DNA from 3 places in the Kitasatospora sp. NPDC088134 genome. Region 1 is predicted to be linked to each of the others. Evidence: predicted binding sites of a transcription regulator. Region 1 holds the regulator's gene; each other region holds the start of a gene.
The links. Region 1 encodes HrcA, which represses chaperone genes, less so after heat shock. Its sites were predicted from a motif close to TTNGCACTCNGNNNNNCNGAGTGCNAA; they were not measured.
Positions count from the first base shown of each region.

Region 2: the regulator HrcA is predicted to act here: its motif matches at 2,349-2,375, upstream of groES (co-chaperone GroES).
Region 3: the regulator HrcA is predicted to act here: its motif matches at 1,912-1,938, upstream of groL (chaperonin GroEL).

Region 1 is NZ_JBIUTD010000023.1:69,371-73,718, reverse strand. It holds gene dnaJ (molecular chaperone DnaJ) at 83-1,219, opposite strand; gene hrcA (heat-inducible transcriptional repressor HrcA) at 1,306-2,319, opposite strand; gene htpX (zinc metalloprotease HtpX) at 2,714-3,631, shown strand; gene ACIOHG_RS28560 (hypothetical protein) at 3,680-4,267, shown strand.
Region 2 is NZ_JBIUTD010000004.1:412,536-416,883, reverse strand. It holds gene ACIOHG_RS09870 (LysR family transcriptional regulator) at 1-5, opposite strand, end outside; gene groL (chaperonin GroEL) at 149-1,783, opposite strand; gene groES (co-chaperone GroES) at 1,900-2,205, opposite strand; gene ACIOHG_RS09855 (hypothetical protein) at 2,522-2,818, shown strand; gene ACIOHG_RS09850 (methyltransferase domain-containing protein) at 2,842-4,020, shown strand; gene ACIOHG_RS09845 (polysaccharide deacetylase family protein) at 3,996-4,348, opposite strand, start outside.
Region 3 is NZ_JBIUTD010000014.1:71,002-75,349, reverse strand. It holds gene ACIOHG_RS22120 (Uma2 family endonuclease) at 1-13, opposite strand, end outside; gene groL (chaperonin GroEL) at 170-1,792, opposite strand; gene ACIOHG_RS22110 (cold-shock protein) at 2,128-2,334, opposite strand; gene ACIOHG_RS22105 (MoaD/ThiS family protein) at 2,944-3,222, opposite strand; gene thrC (threonine synthase) at 3,306-4,348, opposite strand, start outside.

The sequences.
Region 1 (4,348 bases):
CGGGGGGGGGGCCCCGCCCCCGGGGGGGGGGGGGGGGGGGGGGGGGGCGCCCCCCCCCCCCCCCCCGGCCCCGGAACGGGCGTCAGCGCCCGTTGAAGGCGTCCTTCAGCCGGGAGAACAGGCCCTGCTGGCCGGGCGCGAACTGCCCGGACGGCCGCTCCTCCCCGCGCAGCACGGCGAGCCGCCGCAGCAGCTCCTCCTGCTCGGGGTCGAGCTTGGTGGGCGTCTGCACCTCGACGTGCACTATCAGGTCGCCCCGGCCGCCGCCGCGCAGGTGCGTGATGCCGCGGCCGTGCAGCGGGATCGACTGGCCGGACTGGGTGCCGGGCCGGATGTCGACCTCCTCCAGGCCGTCCAGGGTCTGCAGCGGCACCTGGGTGCCGAGCGACGCGGCGGTCATCGGGATGGTGACGGTGCAGTGCAGGTCGTCGCCGCGGCGCTGGAAGGTCGGGTGGCTGGTCTCGGCGATCTCCACGTACAGGTCGCCGGCGGGGCCGCCGCCGGGGCCGACCTCGCCCTCGCCCGCCAGCTGGATCCGGGTGCCGTTGTCGACGCCGGCCGGGATCTTGACCGTCAGGGTGCGGCGGGCCCGGACCCGGCCGTCGCCGGCGCACTCCGGGCACGGGGTCGGGACCACGGTGCCGAAGCCCTGGCACTGCGGGCAGGGGCGGGAGGTCATGACCTGGCCCAGGAAGGACCGGGTGACCTGGGAGACCTCGCCCTTGCCGCGGCACATGTCGCAGGTCTGGGCGGAGGTGCCGGGGGCCGCGCCCTCGCCGTTGCAGGTGGTGCAGGTGACGGCGGTGTCGACCTGGAGCTCCTTGGTGGTGCCGAACGCGGCCTCCTCCAGGGTGATCTCCAGCCGGATCATGGCGTCCTGGCCGCGGCGGGTCCGCGAGCGCGGGCCGCGCTGGCCCGTCGCGGCGCCGAAGAAGGCGTCCATGATGTCGGAGAAGCCGAACCCGGCCGCGCCCGCGCCGAACCCGCCCGCCCCGCCGCCGGGCGACAGCGGGTCGCCGCCGAGGTCGTAGACCTGACGCTTCTGCGGATCGGAGAGCACCTCGTAGGCGGCGTTGATCTCCTTGAACCGCTCCTGCGTCTTCGGGTCCGGGTTGACGTCCGGGTGCAGTTCACGGGCAAGGCGTCGGAACGCCTTCTTGATCTCGTCCTGCCCCGCGTCGCGTCGGACGCCGAGTACCGCGTAGTAGTCCGTGGCCACCAAATGCTCCGGTTTGTTCCGCCTCTAGAAGTGCTCTGCGATGGCTCTGCGCGAGTGTCCCACACAGACCTTGCCGTCCCGAGCAGCTATGACTCGGCCAGGATCTGGCCGACGTACCGTGCCACCGCGCGCACCGCCCCCATTGTGCCCGGGTAATCCATCCTGGTCGGACCGATCACTCCCAGCTTCGCCACGCTCTGATCGCCCGAACCGTAACCGACCGAGACCACCGACGTGGAATTCAGGCCCTCGTAGGCGTTCTCGTGGCCGATCCGGACCGTCATCGCGGAGTCCGCCGTCTCACCCAGCAGGCGCAGCAGCACCACCTGCTCCTCCAGCGCCTCCAGCACCGGACGGATGGTCAGCGGGAAGTCGTGGCCGAAGCGGGTCAGGTTGGCGGTGCCCGCCAGCATGATCCGCTCCTCGCTCTGTTCGGCCAGCGCCTCGAACAGCACGCTCAGCACGGTGCTGACGATCGACCGCTCGGCCGGCTCGAAACCGGCCGGCAGGTCCTCCAGGACGGTCGGCACCTCGGGCAGCCGGCAGCCGCCCGCCATGCCGTTCAGCCTGGCCCGCAGGTCTCCCAGCAGGGCCTCGCCGACCTGGCCCGGGCAGTCGACCATCCGCTGCTCGACCCGGCCGGTGTTGGTGATCAGCACCAGCATCAGCTTGGTCGGGGTGAGCGACACCAGTTCGATGTGCCGGACCGTGGAGCGGGTCAGCGACGGGTACTGGACCACCGCGACCTGCCGGGTCAGCTGCGCGAGCAGCCGCACCGTGCGGGCCACCACGTCGTCCAGGTCGACCGCGCCCTCCAGGAAGTGCCGGATCGCCCGGCGTTCCGGGGGCGTCATCGGCTTGACCTCGGCGAGGCGGTCGACGAACAGGCGGTAGCCCTTGTCGGTGGGGATCCGGCCCGCGCTGGTGTGCGGCTGGTGGATGTACCCCTCCTCCTCCAGCGCGGACATGTCGTTGCGGACGGTGGCCGGGGAGACGCCCAGGTTGTGCCGCTCCACCAGCGCCTTGGAGCCGACCGGCTCCTCGGTGCCCACGTAGTCCTGGACGATCGCGCGGAGCACCGCCAGCCGCCGCTCGTCCAGCGGACGCACGGACGGGCGGGTCTCGATCAGACGGCCGTCGGGCTTGCCGTCGGGCTTGCCGTCGTCCTGCACGGTCGGGCACCTCCGTCGTCGTCCGTCGGTCTGGTCGGTCCGCTTGCTGCGGTCGTTCCGGTCTCCGGGGGCTCACCGCCCCCGCCTGGCACTCAACTGGGCAGAGTGCCAGAACCGTACGTGCCAGTGTACGGCCCGGGCCTGACGGCAGGAACGGTCCGCCCACGTGATCCTCGTCCGAAAACCGCCCCCCGCCCCGCGCGTGTCGGATTCCCCCCGATTCCCCCCGTTTCGCATGGTGCCCGCGGCCCCGCCCGGTGGCAGCATCGAAGGCGAGCGGGGCAGCGGCGGCGCGGCCCGGCCAGGCAGAGGAGGCGCAGCGATGGCGGCACAGCACTCCCGGTTCGCCCCCGACCGCGGACTGACCGGCCGGATGGTCGTGACCATGTTCCTGATCGGCCTGGTCTACGTGGGCTTCACCGGCCTGCTGATCGTGCTGCTGCGCGGCGCCTGGCCGCTGGTGGTGCTGATCTCCGGCGGCCTGTTCGTCGCCCAGTTCTGGTTCTCCGACAAGATCACCGAGCGGGCGATGGGCGCCCACCAGGTCTCGCCCGAGCAGTACCCCGAGCTGCACGGCGCCGTCGACCGGCTGTGCGCGCTCGCCGACATGCCCAAGCCCCGGGTCGCGGTCGCCGACAACGACATGCCGAACGCCTTCGCCACCGGCCGCAACCCGCAGAACGCGGTGATCTGCGTGACCACCGGCCTGCTGCGCCGGCTGGAGCCGGAGGAGCTGGAGGGCGTCCTCGCCCACGAGCTCTCGCACGTCGCGCACCGGGACGTCGCGGTGATGACGGTGGCCGGCTTCCTCGGCGTGCTGGCCGGCGCGATCACCAGGATCGCCCTGTACGGCGGCATGATGGGCGGCAACAACCGCAACAACAACGACCAGAACGCGGCGATCGCGATGATCCTGATCCCGCTGGTGTCGATGGTGGTGTACGCGATCAGCTTCCTGCTCACCCGGCTGCTGTCCCGCTACCGCGAACTCGCCGCCGACCGGGCCGCCGCCCAGCTCACCGGCCGCCCCTCCGCGCTGGCCTCGGCACTCACCAAGGTCACCGGGCAGATCGGCGCCATCCCGACCAAGGACCTGCGGCAGGCCCAGCCCTACAACGCCTTCTACTTCGCGCCCGCGCTGAGCGCCAAGGAGGCCGCCGCGCAGCTGTTCTCCACCCACCCGTCGCTGGAGCAGCGGCTGGCGCAGCTGGCGAAGATCTCCGGCGAACTCGGACAGTGACCGTTCCCCCTCCCTTTCCCGTCAACGATCCGTGAGGAGCCTTGCCCCGTGGGATTCCTGGACGCGCTGTTCGGCCGGACCAAGCCGGTGAAGCCCGACCTCGACCAGCTGTTCGGCGTCCCCTCGGCCGCGCTGACCCTGCAGGCCGCCGCCGGGTTCACCCCGACCGGGCTCGGCTCGGTCTGCTTCGCCGCCGTCGAGGGCGCCGCCTTCGCCGAGGTGCAGTCCCAGGTCCGGGCCCTGCTGGACGCCGACACCGGCCGCGGCGGCACCCCCGTCGAAGCCTCCCGCGACGCCTACGGGTACTCCTGGCTGCTGGCCCGGCACACCCCCGACGAACTCCCCGACCTGGTGAACGACCTGCACGCCGTCAACAGCGAGCTGGAGGCCAACGGGTTCGGCCCGCAACTGCTCTGCTCCCTGGTCGGCTTCCGCGACCCCGGCGGCCGGGCGCTGGCCCTGGTCTACCTCTACAAGCGCGGCACCTTCTACCCGTTCGCGCCGGTCGCGGGCGGCGGCGAGAAGCGCGACAACGCCCTGGAGCTCCAGGTCAAGGCGATGCTCGGCAACGACCTGCGGATCGAACCGGACCTCTCCCGCTGGTTCCCGGTCTGGGGCGCCCCGGGTCTCACCTGACCCCGCGCCCCTCCTCTCCCCCGGCCCGGTCCTTCCTCCCGCCCGGCCCGCGCCCCCTCCCTCCGGTTCCCGTCCCCTCCC
Region 2 (4,348 bases), on a different contig from region 1:
ATCACGGGGTCAACTGTACGGAACCCGCCGGGCGGCCCGCGGGCACGCGAAAGGGCGCGAGGCCCCGGCGGTCCGGCCCCGCACTACGGGAGTGCGGGGCCGGTCGCGCAGTTCCTCGCGCCCTTCAGTGCCTGGCGGCCGGCCGTTTTCAGTGGCTGTGGCCGTGGCCGCCGTGCGAGTGGCCGTGGCCCGCGGCGTCGTCCTCTTCCTTCTTCTCGACCACCAGGGTCTCGGTGGTGAGCAGCAGGGAGGCGATGGAGGCGGCGTTCTCCAGGGCGGAGCGGGTGACCTTGACCGGGTCGATGACGCCGGCCTTCACCAGGTCGCCGTACTCGCCGGTGGCGGCGTTGTAGCCCTGGCCGGGCTCCAGCTCGGCGACCTTGGAGGTGATGACGTAGCCCTCCAGGCCGGCGTTCTGGGCGATCCAGCGCAGCGGCTCGGCGAGCGCCTTGCGGACGACCGCGACACCGGTGGCCTCGTCGCCGGACAGGCCGAGGCCGTCCGCCAGGACCTTCGCGGCGTGGACGAGCGAGGCGCCACCACCGGCGACGATGCCCTCCTCGACCGCGGCGCGGGTCGCGGAGATGGCGTCCTCCAGGCGGTGCTTGCGCTCCTTGAGCTCGACCTCGGTGGCCGCGCCGACCTTGATCACGCAGACGCCGCCGGCCAGCTTGGCGAGGCGCTCCTGGAGCTTCTCGCGGTCCCAGTCGGAGTCGGTGTTGGCGATCTCGGCCTTGATCTGGGCGACCCGGCCCGCGACCTCGGCGGAGTCGCCGGCGCCGTCGACCACGATGGTCTCGTCCTTGGTGACGGTGATCCGGCGGGCGGTGCCGAGCACGTCCAGGCCGACCTGGTCGAGCTTGAGGCCGACCTCCTCGGAGACGACCTGGCCGCCGGTGAGGGTGGCGATGTCGCCGAGGATGGCCTTGCGGCGGTCGCCGAAGCCGGGGGCCTTGACCGCGACCGCGTTGAAGGTGCCGCGGATCTTGTTGACCACCAGGGTGGAGAGGGCCTCGCCGTCGACGTCCTCGGCGATGATCAGCAGCGGGCGGGAGCCGCCGGCCTGCAGGACCTTCTCCAGCAGCGGCAGGAGCTCCTGGATCGAGGAGATCTTGCCCTGGGTGATGAGGACGTACGGGTCCTCCAGGACGGCTTCCTGGCGCTCCGCGTCGGTGACGAAGTACGGGGACAGGTAGCCCTTGTCGAACTGCATGCCCTCGGTGAACTCGAGCTCGACGCCGAAGGTGTTGGACTCCTCGACGGTGATCACACCGTCCTTGCCGACCTTGTCGATCGCCTCGGCGATCAGCTCGCCGACCTGGGTGTCCTGGGCGGAGAGGGAGGCGACGGCGGCGACGTCGTCCTTGCCCTCGATCTCGCGGGCGATGGAGAGCAGGTGCTCGGAGACGGCGGCGACGGCCTTGTCGATGCCCTTCTTCAGGGCGGCCGGGCCGGCGCCGGCGGCGACGTTGCGCAGGCCCTCGTTGACCAGGGCCTGGGCGAGCACGGTGGCGGTGGTGGTGCCGTCGCCCGCGACGTCGTTGGTCTTGGTGGCGACCTCCTTGACCAGCTGCGCGCCGAGGTTCTCGTACGGGTCGTCGAGCTCGACCTCGCGGGCGATGGTCACACCGTCGTTGGTGATGGTGGGGGCGCCGAACTTCTTGTCGATGACGACGTTGCGGCCCTTGGGGCCGATGGTCACCTTGACGGTGTCGGCCAGCTTGTTGACACCGCGCTCCAGCGAGCGGCGGGCGTCCTCGTCGAACTGCAGGGTCTTCGCCATGGTCCCGTTTCCTCAGGGGTAGGTCTGCGTGCGTGGAGCAACAACCGCGCCCCGGGCCCCTGTCAGTGCTGACACGGTTCCGGGGCGGGGCTGGGACGTCTTACTGCGCGGACGTCTTACTTCTCGATGATGGCGAGAACGTCGCGCGCCGAGAGGACGAGGTACTCCTCGCCCTGGTACTTCACCTCGGTGCCGCCGTACTTCGAGTACAGGACGATGTCACCGACGGCGACGTCGAGCGGCAGACGCTGGCCGTCCTCGAAGCGACCCGGGCCGACGGCCAGGACGACGCCCTCCTGGGGCTTCTCCTTGGCCGTGTCCGGGATCACCAGGCCGGAGGCGGTGGTGGTCTCGGCGTCGAGCGGCTGGACCACGATGCGGTCCTCGAGCGGCTTGATGGCAACCTTGCTGCTGGTGGTCACGTCCGAGCTCCCCTTCGGAGATTACGGGGTTGTCTTACAGGTAGGTGGCGACTGCACGGGCCCGCCGTCGCGGGGGTCGGACACGCATCGTCGCGATTAGCACTCCCACCGGGGAGAGTGCCAGGAACGACCATAGGACGCGGTTAGCACTCAGTCAACCAGAGTGCCAACGGAGTCGCGCCCGGGTTTCGCGGCGCGTCGCGGACTTCCGCGGTTCCGATGCGAACGGGCGTTCCCGTTCGACCCCCCGAACACCCGATCGGATTGAGTGCCGGTACTCAGGCGCGCGGGGCAACTCCCTTGCCAGGCTTGGCCCATGACGGTGAATCGGCAGCCGGTGGGGCGGGACGCGCTGTGTGCGCTCGGGTTGGTCGCGGCGGAGGTGCCGCTGCTGTGCGCGGCGGTCTGGGCGGCAGTGCTGGCGGCGTGGGGGGTGACGCTGGACGCGCCGGTCGCGGTGGTGCTGTGCGGGGCGGTGGCGGTGGGGGCGCTGGCCCCGGTGCTGGTGTTCCTGGTGGGGTCGGCGCGCCGGGGGTACCGGATCGCGCCGGCCGCGATGGGGCTGCTCGGGCCGGTGCTGGCGGTGCTGTCGCTGTCGCGGCTGGGGCGCTGACCGGGAGCGGCGACAATGGTGCGGTGGAGATCGAGTCGTTCCGGGCGCTGCTGACCGAGCAGGGGCAGGCGCTGCTGGCCGAGTTGCGGGGGTTCACGGCGGCCGAGGAGCTGGCGCTGGCGACCAGGCTGCGGCGGGAGTTCCCGGCGGAGCTGGTGCGGGCCGCGTTCGAGCAGGCCCGGCTGCGGCAGCGCGCGGAGGCGAAGTTCGGGGCGGACGCCGCCGCGATGTACTTCACCCAGCACGGGGTGGAGCAGGCGACCCGGCGTTCGGTGGCCGAGTGGCGGGCGGGCCGGTTCGCGGCGCTGGGGGTGCGGCGGCTGGCGGACCTGTGCTGCGGGATCGGCGGGGACGCGATCGCGCTGGCCCGGGCCGGGATCGCGGTGCTGGCGGTCGACCGGGACGAGCTGACCTGCGAGGTGGCGGCGGCGAACGCGGCGGCGCTGGGCGTGGCGGAGCTGGTGGAGGTCCGCCGGGCGGACGTCGCGGACGTCGACACGGCGGGCTTCGACGCGGTGTTCACCGATCCGGCGCGGCGCACCTCGCGGGGTCGGGTGTTCGACCCGGAGGCGTACTCGCCGCCGCTGTCCTGGGCGGTGCAGGCGGCCCGCAGCACCCCGTTCGGGGCGCTGAAGGTGGCGCCGGGGATTCCGCACGAGCTGGTGCCGGAGGGCGCCGAGGCGGAGTGGGTGTCGGACCGGGGCGAGGTGAAGGAGGCGGTGCTGTGGTTCGGCACGGCCGCCGCCGAGCCGTACCGGGCGACGCTGCTGCCGGGCGGGCACTCGCTGGCGGGCGGGGCGCTGCCGGACCCGCCGGTGGGCCCGGTGGGGCGGTACCTGTACGAGCCGGACGGCGCGGTGATCCGGGGCCGGATGGTGGCCGAGGTGGTGGCCTCGGTGCACGGCCGGCTGATCGACCCGATGATCGCGTACGTCACCTCGGACGCGCTGCGGCCGACGCCGTACGCGCAGGCGTACGAGCTGACCGACGTGCTGCCGTTCCAGGTCAAGCGGTTGAAGGCGCTGGTGAAGGAGCGCCGGATCGGCACCGTGGTGATCAAGAAGCGCGGGGCCCAGGTGGTGCCGGAGGAGCTGCGGCGGCAGCTGAAGCCGGCCGGGCCGAACGCGGTGACGGTGATCGTGGCCCGCACCGCGGCCGGCCCGGTGATGATGCTGGGTCAGCCGGTGGGCTTGGCGATGTAGTCGTCGAGGCGGGCGACCGCGAAGCCCTGCTCCTGGATGCGGGCGAGCAGCTCGCCGAACATCTGGGTCATGGTCTCGCCCTTGAGGTCGGACGGGCCGCGGAAGTGCGCCAGGACGATGTCGCCGTTCTTCAGCTTCTTGTCGGCGGCCTGGTACTGCATGTCGTGGATCTGCATGGACTCGCGCCACAGCACGATGGCGCGCGGCCCGCACTCCTGCACCGCGGTGTTCAGCGCCGGGGTGTTGGCGCCGTCGCCGTAGGGCGGGCGGAACAGGTAGGGCGCGGTGCCGTACTGCTGGGTGAGGGCGGCCTGGTCGTCGCAGATCT
Region 3 (4,348 bases), on a different contig from region 1:
GGTCGAGTTCCACCGTCACCCTCCTGCCGGCCACGGTACGGACCGCAGGGGCACTCTGCACCGACCCGTCCCACGAAAGGGTGACGCGGGCGGGAACGCCGTGAGGGCGGCCTCCCGAAGGAGGCCGCCCTCACGAGCGAACGTGTGGAACGTTCCGATCCCGAGGGGATCAGAAGTCCATGTCACCGCCCGGCATGCCGCCGCCGGCGGCCGCGGCGGCCTTCTCCGGCTTGTCGGCGATGACGGCCTCGGTGGTGAGGAACAGGGCCGCGATGGAGGCGGCGTTCTGCAGGGCGGAGCGGGTGACCTTGGCGGGGTCGATGATGCCGGAGGCGATCAGGTCGACGTACTCGTTGGTCGCGGCGTTCAGGCCGTGGCCGGCGGGCAGGTTGCGGACCTTCTCGACCACGACGCCGCCCTCGAGGCCGGCGTTGGTCGCGATCTGCTTGATCGGGGCCTCCAGGGCCACGCGGACGATGTTGGCACCGGTGGCCTCGTCGCCCTCCAGCTCCAGCTTGTCGAACGCGACACCGGCCTGCAGCAGGGCGACGCCACCACCGGCGACGATGCCCTCCTCGACGGCGGCCTTGGCGTTGCGCACCGCGTCCTCGATGCGGTGCTTGCGCTCCTTGAGCTCGACCTCGGTGGCCGCGCCGGCCTTGATGACGGCCACGCCGCCGGCCAGCTTGGCGAGGCGCTCCTGGAGCTTCTCGCGGTCGTAGTCCGAGTCGGAGTTCTCGATCTCGGCGCGGATCTGGTTGACCCGGCCGGCGACCTGGTCGCTGTCACCGCCGCCGTCGACGATGGTGGTCTCGTCCTTGGTGATGACGACCTTGCGGGCGGTGCCCAGCAGGTCCAGGCCGGCGTTCTCGAGCTTGAGGCCGACCTCCTCGGAGATCACGGTGCCGCCGGTCAGGATGGCGATGTCGCCGAGCATGGCCTTGCGGCGGTCGCCGAAGCCCGGGGCCTTGACGGCGACGGACTTGAAGGTGCCGCGGATCTTGTTCACGACCAGGGTGGAGAGGGCCTCGCCCTCCACGTCCTCGGCGATGATGACGAGCGGCTTGCCGCTCTGCATGACCTTCTCCAGCAGCGGGAGGAGGTCCTTGACCGAGGAGATCTTGGAGTTGGCGATGAGGATGTACGGGTCCTCGAAGCTCGTCTCCATGCGCTCCAGGTCGGTGGCGAAGTAGGCGGAGATGTAGCCCTTGTCGAAGCGCATGCCCTCGGTGAGCTCGAGCTCCAGGCCGAAGGTGTTGCTCTCCTCGACGGTGATGACGCCTTCCTTGCCGACCTTGTCCATCGCCTCGGCGATGAGCTCGCCGATCTGGGTGTCGGCGGCCGAGATCGAGGCGGTGGAGGCGATCTGCTCCTTGGTCTCGACGTCCTTGGCCTGGGCCAGCAGCTGGTCGGAGACGGCGACGACGGCCTTCTCGATGCCGCGCTTCAGGGCCATCGGGTTGGCGCCGGCGGCGACGTTGCGCAGACCCTCGCGGACGAGCGCCTGGGCGAGCACGGTGGCGGTGGTGGTGCCGTCACCCGCGACGTCGTCGGTCTTCTTGGCGACCTCCTTGACGAGCTCGGCGCCGATCTTCTCGTACGGGTCCTCGAGCTCGATCTCCTTGGCGATGGAGACACCGTCGTTGGTGATGGTGGGGGCGCCCCACTTCTTCTCCAGGACGACGTTGCGACCCTTGGGGCCGAGCGTGACCTTCACGGCGTCGGCAAGCTGGTTCATGCCACGCTCAAGGCCGCGGCGGGCTTCCTCGTCAAAGGCGATGATCTTGGCCATCAGAAGTGGTCCTCCGGGACACGGTCGACTGCTCGGACCAAGGGGTGCCCGCGACGGACGGCCCAGGAAGCGGGGGTCCCTTCCCCTACCGCCTCCGGAGCCTCACCGGCCCGGTCCGTTTGTCACTCTCACACTGCGAGTGCTAACGCCAATGATTAGCACTCTCGGGTGTCGAGTGCAAGCCCATTCGCCCGCGCCAACGGTCCCGCCGGGAAACCCCCGGGGTCGCCCCCGGACCGCCGCCGGAGGCCCGGAACGGCCGACGGGCCTGCCCCCGGACGCGATGCGTCGGGAACAGGCCCGCCGGGCCGTGCGCTTGCGGTCTTCCGGTGCCGTCAGGCGCCGGGGGCGCGGACCATGTCGGCCTGCGGACCCTTCTGACCCTGCGAGATCTCGAACTCGACCCGCTGGCCCTCTTCCAGGGTGCGGTAGCCGTCCATCTGGATCGCGCTGTAGTGGACGAACACGTCCGCTCCACCGTCGACCGCGATGAAGCCGTAGCCCTTCTCGGCGTTGAACCACTTGACGGTGCCCTGAGCCATTCCGAACTCCCCTTGTGCTGTGCTGGCCCTTCAGAGATCCGCGGACGCGGACCCGGAGGTCTGGAAGGCCGGCCTGGGGACTCCCCCCCGTACGGCGCAGCCTCTGTCGCGGCTGAATGTATCCGGATATGCGCCCTCTGCAACAGGCCCAAATTTCCGGGAATGGCCAAGCAGGGCAAGGGATATGACGGGGCGAAAGGCGCATCGGCCGACAATTGCCACCGGGCATAACGGACGCACCACCGCAAATCGCCGGCATAATTCTGACGGCGGCCTGACAGAACGGTCGGCGGACGGTCCGGCTCGCGTCTCGGAAGCCGGGACGGAAGGCGGCGCTGAACGGGCGGGGCACGGTGCGGTGCGCGGGCTGCGCCGGAGTGCGGGGCGGTGCGGAAAATCAGGATTGAAACGGTCCGCGACGGGGAACGCCCGCACCGGCACTCTACCGCTCCGCCCCGAGCGGAATTCCAGCGGCCCACCAGGTGGGAAACCCCCGGCATTCGGCCGATACACAGGCCGATACGTGCGCGGATACGCCCGGAGCCGCCGCCGGACGGGCCGGAAAAGCAATTCCGGGTCCGGCGGCGGCTCCGTGAATGCGCTGGGGCCTCAGCAGCCGCCGGCCACCGCGGGGATGATCGACACCGAGGCACCGTCCTTGATCTCGGTCTCCAGGCCCTCGGCGAAGCGCACGTCGTCGTCGTTCACGTACACGTTGACGAAGCGGCGCAGCTTGCCGGTGTCGTCCAGCAGGCGGGCGGCGATGCCCGCGTGGTTCGCCTCCAGGTCCGCGATGACGGCGGACAGGGTGGCGCCCTCGGCGGTGACCTCGGCGGCGCCGCCGGTGTAGGTGCGCAGGATGGTGGGGATGCGGACGGTGGCGCTCATGCGGTGCTCCTCGGGCGTACGGCGGCGTCGGGTGGGGGTGCGGGGGGTGTCAGGCGGTGGCGAGGCCAGTGGCGCGGCTGCGCTCAATCGAGAATTCCGCTGGCGCGGAGGGCCTCCAGCGTCGGGCTGATCACGGCGGTCAGGCCGGCGTCGGCGACCGCGTCGAGGGTCTTCAGGCCGTCGCCGGTGTTGATCGCCACGGTCTCCTTGGCCGGGTCCAGCTGGCCGGTCTCGACCAGCTTCTTCAGCACGCCGACGGTGACCCCGCCCGCGGTCTCGGCGAAGATGCCCTCGGTCCGGGCCAGCAGCTTGATCGCCTCGACCACCTCGGCGTCGGTGACGTCCTCGACCGCGCCGCCGGTACGGCGGGCGATGTCCAGCACGTACGGGCCGTCGGCCGGGTTGCCGATCGCCAGCGACTTCGCGATGGTGTCCGGCTTGACCGGCTTGATCACGTCCCGGCCGGCCTTGAAGGCGGCGGAGACCGGGGAGCAGCCCTCGGCCTGGGCGCCGAAGATCTTGTAGGGGCGGTCCTCGACCAGGCCGAGCTTGATCAGCTCCTGCAGACCCTTGTCGATCTTGGTGAGCTGGGAGCCGGAGGCGATCGGGATCACGATCTGCTCGGGCAGCCGCCAGCCGAGCTGCTCGCAGATCTCGAAGGCCAGCGTCTTCGAGCCCTCGCCGTAGTACGGGCGGAGGTTGACGTTGACGAAGCCCCAGCCCTCGCCGGCCGGGTCGCCGATCAGCTCGGAGCAGAACCGGTTCACGTCGTCGTAGTTGCCGTCGATGCCGATCAGCTCGCCGCCGTACACGCCGGCCATCACGACCTTGCCCTGCTCCAGGTCGTGCGGGATGAACACGCAGGACTTGAAGCCGGCCCGGGCGGCGGCGGCGCCCACCGCGCCGGCCAGGTTGCCGGTGGAGGAGCAGGAGAGGGTGGTGAAGTCGAAGGCGCGGGCGGCCTCGATCGCGCAGGCCACCACCCGGTCCTTGAAGGAGTGGGTGGGGTTGCCGGAGTCGTCCTTGATGTGCAGCTGCGCGGTGAAGCCCAGCTCGCGGCCCAGGTTGTCGGCCTTGACCAGCGGGGTCCAGCCCGGGTTCAGGTTCGGCTTGCCCGCGACATCGG